DNA from 2 places in the Halobacillus sp. ACCC02827 genome. Region 1 is predicted to be linked to the other one. Evidence: a T-box and tRNA genes for the amino acid it is inferred to sense, from the RefSeq annotation. Region 1 holds a T-box; the other holds one or more tRNA genes.
The links. The T-box of region 1 lies ahead of serS (serine--tRNA ligase). A T-box ahead of a tRNA ligase gene usually reads a tRNA of that ligase, here a tRNA-Ser.
Positions count from the first base shown of each region.

Region 2: it has a tRNA-Ser gene. The T-box ahead of serS (serine--tRNA ligase) is inferred to sense a tRNA for this amino acid. The anticodon was not compared.

Region 1 covers NZ_CP128168.1:14,510-17,899, forward strand. Annotated here, with positions in the region: gene pdxS (pyridoxal 5'-phosphate synthase lyase subunit PdxS) at 1-638, shown strand, start outside; gene pdxT (pyridoxal 5'-phosphate synthase glutaminase subunit PdxT) at 657-1,247, shown strand; T-box leader at 1,286-1,509, shown strand; gene serS (serine--tRNA ligase) at 1,565-2,842, shown strand; tRNA gene QRD89_RS00095 (tRNA-Ser) at 3,108-3,200, shown strand.
Region 2 covers NZ_CP128168.1:390,573-393,962, forward strand. Annotated here, with positions in the region: gene QRD89_RS02105 (Tex family protein) at 1-862, shown strand, start outside; gene cmpA (cortex morphogenetic protein CmpA) at 910-1,020, opposite strand; gene QRD89_RS02115 (SprT family protein) at 1,098-1,541, shown strand; tRNA gene QRD89_RS02120 (tRNA-Asn) at 1,719-1,793, shown strand; tRNA gene QRD89_RS02125 (tRNA-Ser) at 1,798-1,888, shown strand; tRNA gene QRD89_RS02130 (tRNA-Glu) at 1,900-1,971, shown strand; tRNA gene QRD89_RS02135 (tRNA-Asp) at 1,989-2,065, shown strand; tRNA gene QRD89_RS02140 (tRNA-Gln) at 2,073-2,147, shown strand; tRNA gene QRD89_RS02145 (tRNA-Lys) at 2,263-2,338, shown strand; tRNA gene QRD89_RS02150 (tRNA-Leu) at 2,345-2,426, shown strand; tRNA gene QRD89_RS02155 (tRNA-Leu) at 2,470-2,554, shown strand; tRNA gene QRD89_RS02160 (tRNA-Arg) at 2,633-2,709, shown strand; tRNA gene QRD89_RS02165 (tRNA-Pro) at 2,716-2,792, shown strand; tRNA gene QRD89_RS02170 (tRNA-Gly) at 2,816-2,889, shown strand; tRNA gene QRD89_RS02175 (tRNA-Ile) at 2,908-2,984, shown strand; rRNA gene QRD89_RS02180 (16S ribosomal RNA) at 3,107-3,390, shown strand, end outside.

The DNA.
Region 1 (3,390 bases):
GTATCGGTCACATCACAGAAGCTCGTGTCCTTGAAGCGATGGGTGTGGATTATATCGATGAGAGTGAAGTACTGACTCTAGCTGATGAAATCTACCACATCAAGAAAGATGACTACACGGTTCCTTTCGTTTGTGGATGCCGTAACATCGGAGAAGCGACTCGTCGTATCCGTGAAGGAGCTTCCATGCTTCGTACGAAAGGTGAGCCTGGTACAGGAAACATCGTGGAAGCAGTAAGCCACATGCGTCAAGTACAATCAGAAATTCGTAAACTTCGCGGTCTGTCTGAAGATGAAGTCATGGTATTTGCTAAAGAAAACGGCGCACCGTTCGATCTTCTTATGGAAATCCGTGAAGAAGGCCGTCTTCCTGTTGTAAACTTTGCAGCTGGTGGAATTGCTACTCCGGCTGATGCGGCTCTTATGATGGAGCTTGGAGCAGACGGTGTATTCGTTGGATCCGGTATCTTCAAGTCCAACAACCCTGAGAAATTCGCTCGTGCGATCGTAGAAGCGACGACTCACTATACGGACTACAAACTGATTGGTGAGCTGTCCAAAGACTTGGGTACAGCGATGAAAGGGATGGAAATCTCTACTCTTACACCTGATCAGCGCATGCAGGAACGCAGCCAGTAAGTAAAGGAGAATGACATCATGACTACAATCGGTGTATTAGGTTTACAAGGCGCTTTTCGTGAGCATGTTCGTTCTGTCGAGGCATCAGGAGCAGAAGCTGTCGTCGTTAAGAAGAAGGAACAGCTGGAACAAATCGACGGTTTGATCATTCCCGGTGGAGAGAGCACAACCATCCGCCGGTTGATTGACAAATACGATTTCCTTGAGCCGATCCGTCAATTCGGAAAAGCGGGGAAGCCGATCTTCGGTACGTGTGCCGGCCTGATTCTCCTTGCATCTGAAATCGACGGTTCCTATGATGTCCACCTCGGTCTGATGGATATCAAAGTACGCCGCAATGCTTTCGGCCGACAGCGGGAAAGCTTTGAAGCGGATCTTGATATCGATGGGGTAGCGGAAGGATTCAATGCGGTCTTCATCCGTGCTCCTTATATCGAAGGTGTCGGTGAAGAAACGAAAGTGCTGGCCCGCTATGACGGACATATCGTCGCAGCTCAGCAGGACCAGTACCTGGCATGTTCTTTCCACCCTGAATTGACAGATGACCACCGCATCACGGCTCATTTTGTGAAAATGGTGGAGAACTCCCGTAAAACACTTGCATTATAATTTTAAATCCGCTAATCTTATGTAACACAACCTTTATAATTAACGCGATGATAGGAAATAGTAGCACGTCCCTTCTCCTTGAAGAGAGTCAGTGGCTGGTGAGAACTGACGGGGAAGCCGTGTGAATCCATCCTTGAGTTGTGCAGCCGAAGTCCAGTAAGCTGTACCGGTGCTCACCGTTATGAGTAGAAGCCGGAAGGTCATGGTACCTTCAACTTGGGTGGTATCGCGGGAAGCATATAGGAAAGCTCTCGTCCCTTTATATAAGGGACGGGAGTTTTTTTTATAGGCAGAAAAATAACAAGGAGGAATAGATGATGTTAGACATGAAGTATCTGCGTCAGAACTTTGACGAAGTAAAAGCGAAGCTGCAAAACCGCGGGGAAGACTTGTCTGATCTGGATGCATTCGGTGATCTCGACAGTAAACGCCGGGAGCTGATTCAGGAAACAGAAGAGCTGAAAGCGAAAAGGAATGAAGTCTCCAAGGAAATCTCCCAGCTGAAGAAAGCGAAGGAAGATGCGGACGATAAGATTAAGGAAATGCGCGAAGTCGGCGATCGTATCAAAACGCTTGATACAGAATGGAAAGAAGTCGAGGAGAAATTGGAAACGATGCTGTTATCTATTCCGAACATTCCTCACGAAAGTGTTCCTGTCGGAGAAGATGAAGACGACAACCAGGAAGCGAGAAAATGGGGAGAACTCCCTGCCTTCAACTTTGAAGCGAAGCCGCACTGGGACGTGGCGACAGACCTTGGTATGCTGGACTTCGAGCGTGCCTCTAAAGTGACGGGAAGCCGTTTCGTATTCTACAAAGGCCTTGGTGCCCGCTTGGAGCGTGCCCTGCTCAACTTCATGATGGACCTTCATTCTGATGAGCACGGATATCAGGAGATGCTGCCACCACAAATGGTTAATCGTACCTCTATGACTGGTACAGGCCAGCTTCCGAAGTTCGAAGAAGATGCCTTTAAGATTCAGGACTGGGATTATTACCTCGTTCCAACGGCAGAGGTTCCAGTTACGAACTTCCACAGGGAAGAAATATTAAGTGCAGCAGATCTTCCACAGAAGTTTGTCGCTTTCAGCACCAACTTCCGTTCTGAAGCAGGTTCTGCCGGCCGCGATACCCGCGGACTCATCCGCCAGCACCAATTCAACAAAGTCGAGCTTGTCCAGCTTGCCAAGCCGGAGGATTCTTACGATGTATTGGAAGAACTCACCGGTCATGCGGAGAAAGTACTCCAGCTGTTGAAACTTCCTTACCGTGTCATGAGCATGTGCACAGGCGATCTTGGTTTCACAGCAGCGAAGAAATACGATATCGAAGTGTGGATCCCGAGTCAGGAAACATACCGCGAAATCAGCTCCTGCTCTAACTTTGAAGATTTCCAGGCGCGTCGAGCCGGTATCCGTTTCCGCCGTGACGAGAAAGCGAAGCCGGAATTCGTCCATACACTGAATGGTTCCGGACTTGCCATCGGTCGTACCGTTGCAGCGATCTTGGAAAACTATCAGCAGGAAGATGGTTCTGTCGTCGTGCCGGAAGTGCTTCGTCCATATATGGGTGGCAAAGACGTCATCAGCAAATAAGAGAAAAAACCGTACAGATCCTGTCTGTACGGTTTTTTTCAGCAATGAGACCCTGGAAGAGCAAAACGATCAGGAGGGTCATCCGCATCATAGAAAGCTCATCGTGTTCATCGGCATCGGAAGTTGTCGATTTTAGTTGACGAAGGCAATACGGATTTTGTATAATAACAAAGCAGTCATTATTCCGGGGGTTTTTTAGGGAAAATCTTCAGGATGTATTGACGAAAGAGATGATAAATGGTAATATATTTATTGTCGGTCATACGGAGGAGTACCCAAGTTTGGCTGAAGGGAGCGGTCTTGAAAACCGCCAGGGGCTTTACGGCTCGCGGGGGTTCGAATCCCTCCTCCTCCGCCATTATTATTATCAACAATTGCGCATAAAAATTGGAGATTATAGAACAGAAATCGTTACGTCATGTAACGATTTTTTTTATGCTTAAAATTAGAGGCGTCCTCTTTAGGTTACGGCAAATAAAAATCCCTCCATGGATCAGGAGGGATTTTTATTAATATGAATGCACTGTCTGCAAGGAGCCTGCTCCAAG
Region 2 (3,390 bases), 380 kb from region 1:
AGAGAGAAGTGCTGTATCGATCGCACGACGCGTCCAAGATCCGTTGGCGGAGCTTGTCAAAATCGATCCTAAGTCGATAGGTGTCGGTCAATACCAGCATGATGTGAGTCAGAAGAAATTGAATGATTCCCTTGGTTTCGTCGTAGAGACGGCGGTGAACCAAGTAGGGGTAAACGTAAACACCGCCTCCGGTTCCCTTCTGCAGTATGTATCCGGACTGAGTAAGACCGTAGCGAATAACATCGTGAAGAAGCGGGAGGAGCTTGGGAAGTTCACGAAGCGTTCCGAGCTTAAGGATATTCCGAGGCTGGGAGCGAAGACGTTCGAGCAGAGTATCGGCTTCCTCCGCATACTGGACGGAGAGGATCCTCTCGATAGAACGTCTATTCACCCGGAGAGCTATAAGGCCACAAGGCAGCTGATTGCCGGAATCGGATACAGGACAGAGGATATTGGGACGGAGCAGTTGTCCGAAGCAGTCAAAGGTTTGGATACAGGAGAGCTCTCTCTAGAATCCGGCATCGGTAAACTTACATTGGAAGACATTTTGAAGTCTCTCGTTCAACCGGGACGAGATCCGCGTGACGATCTGCAGAAACCGATCCTTAAGAAGAATGTTCTTTCTATGGAAGATTTGCAGCAGGGAATGGAACTGGAAGGGACCGTCCGTAACGTGGTCGATTTCGGTGCCTTCGTAGACATCGGAGTGAAACAGGACGGGCTTGTCCATATCTCCAAGTTATCCAACTCCTACGTCAAGCATCCGATGAACGTCGTGTCTGTCGGGGATGTCGTGACGGTGTGGGTGGAACAAGTGGATGCGAAGAAGCAGAGAATCGCTTTGACGATGGTCCAAAAATAAGAAAACGAACAACTACCTGGGAGGGAGCGCTCGCCGGGTAGTTGTTTTTATTTATATAGATGCTGGTAGTAGTACCAACATTGATTCAGCACTTTTATTTGATATTTATCCTTATTATAGAAAGCATCTGCCATTTGTTTCTTCAACCAGGACGGCATGGAAGTCGCTCCTTTCCGTTTCGATTTTTTCATGGATATGATAAAGTATGCAGAAGACAGAGGAGGTGTGACCGCTGATGATGACCGATCAAGAATTGCAGCAATGGACGAAGCAGCTTTCCGAGACGTATTTCCACAAACCCTATCCAGACAAGGTTTACTTTAATTCAAGACTCCGTACTACAGGGGGGCGGTACATTCCATCCCGAAGAACTATCGAAATCAATCCGAAGTATGTAAAGGAACTGGATGGGAAAGAATTAGAAGGCATCATCAAACATGAGCTTTGTCATTATCACCTTCATATAGAAGGAAAAGGATACACCCACCGCGATCCAGCCTTTGAAGCACTGCTGAAGGAAACAGGTTCACCAAGACACTGCGCACCGCTGCCTTCCCAGCGAAAAACCTCTCATCAATATGTTTGCACACAATGCGGACAATCATACTACCGCCAAAGACGGATGGACGTCCGAAAGTACCGTTGCGGCAAATGTAAAGGGAAATTAAAAAAGAAGTAAAAAATACATTGACGAACAGAACATGTCCATGTTAAATTAAATAAGCCCTAGAAAAACGAACCAACATTCATTGAAAAACAACAATTTTTTCTTTGAAAAAGGTTTGACAAGCAAAGGGAATTGTTATAATATATATAACGTCGCCGATAAACGACGACAACGAAACATAATAACTATTCCAACGTAGCTCAGTGGTAGAGCAATCGGCTGTTAACCGATCGGTCGTAGGTTCGAATCCTACCGTTGGAGCCATTACGGAGAAGTACTCAAGTGGCTGAAGAGGCGCCCCTGCTAAGGGTGTAGGTCGCGTAAGCGGCGCGAGGGTTCAAATCCCTCCTTCTCCGCCATTCATCTTAATGGCCCGTTGGTCAAGCGGTTAAGACACCGCCCTTTCACGGCGGTAACACGGGTTCGAATCCCGTACGGGTCACTTTCAATCTTTACATAGGTCCGGTAGTTCAGTTGGTTAGAATGCCTGCCTGTCACGCAGGAGGTCGCGGGTTCGAGTCCCGTCCGGACCGCCATTGTCGTTGGGCCATAGCCAAGCGGTAAGGCAACGGTTTTTGGTACCGTCATGCGCTGGTTCGAATCCAGCTGGCCCAGCCATTTTTCTTTGAAAAAAGGGTTGACAAACAAACGAATAAGTTATATGATTGTTCTTGTGCTTGAAAAACAGAAAGCGCAAAAATAATTTTCAAAGTGTAATAGATTCCTTTTACGCGAGCCATTAGCTCAGTTGGTAGAGCATCTGACTTTTAATCAGAGGGTCGAAGGTTCGAGCCCTTCATGGCTCACCATTTTATGCGGGTGTGGTGGAATTGGCAGACACGCTAGATTTAGGATCTAGTGCTTCACGGCGTGGGGGTTCAAGTCCCTCCACCCGCACTTTCCATTTACATGATCAGCATTGAATTGTGAATAACAACTTGCGGTCGTGGCGGAATCGGCAGACGCGCTAGGTTGAGGGCCTAGTGGGAGTTAATCCCGTGGAGGTTCAAGTCCTCTCGGCCGCACTAACTTTTTCAAAAAAAGTTCTTGCGTTCGAAAACAAGTTGTGATACAATATTCCTTGTCGCTTCATTTTAATACATGCGCCCGTAGCTCAATTGGATAGAGCGTCTGACTACGGATCAGAAGGTTAGGGGTTCGACTCCTCTCGGGCGCGCCATTTTAACGGGAAGTAGCTCAGCTTGGTAGAGCACTTGGTTTGGGACCAAGGGGTCGCAGGTTCGAATCCTGTCTTCCCGACCATCGAAAGTTTGAAAATGTAATATGCGGGTGTAGTTTAGTGGTAAAACCTCAGCCTTCCAAGCTGATGATGAGGGTTCGATTCCCTTCACCCGCTCCATTAATTTTACTACCATTGGGGCCTGTAGCTCAGCTGGTTAGAGCGCACGCCTGATAAGCGTGAGGTCGGTGGTTCAAGTCCACTCAGGCCCACCATTGAATGTATAATCGATCTTTGAAAACTGAACGAACCAACCAGTACGTCAAACATTCTTTCTATTATATAGAGAGAATTCAAACAAGCACATTCGGTGTGCAAAATGAGCAAGTCAAACACTTTTATGGAGAGTTTGATCCTGGCTCAGGACGAACGCTGGCGGCGTGCCTAATACATGCAAGTCGAGCGCGGGAAGCGAGCTGATCCCTTCGGGGTGACGCTCGTGGAACGAGCGGCGGACGGGTGAGTAACACGTGGGCAACCTGCCTGTAAGATCGGGATAACTCCGGGAAACCGGGGCTAATACCGGGTAATACTTTCTTTCGCATGAAGGAAAGTTGAAAGATGGCTTCTCGCTATCACTTACAGATGGGCCCGCGGCGCATTAGCTAGTTGGTGAGGTAA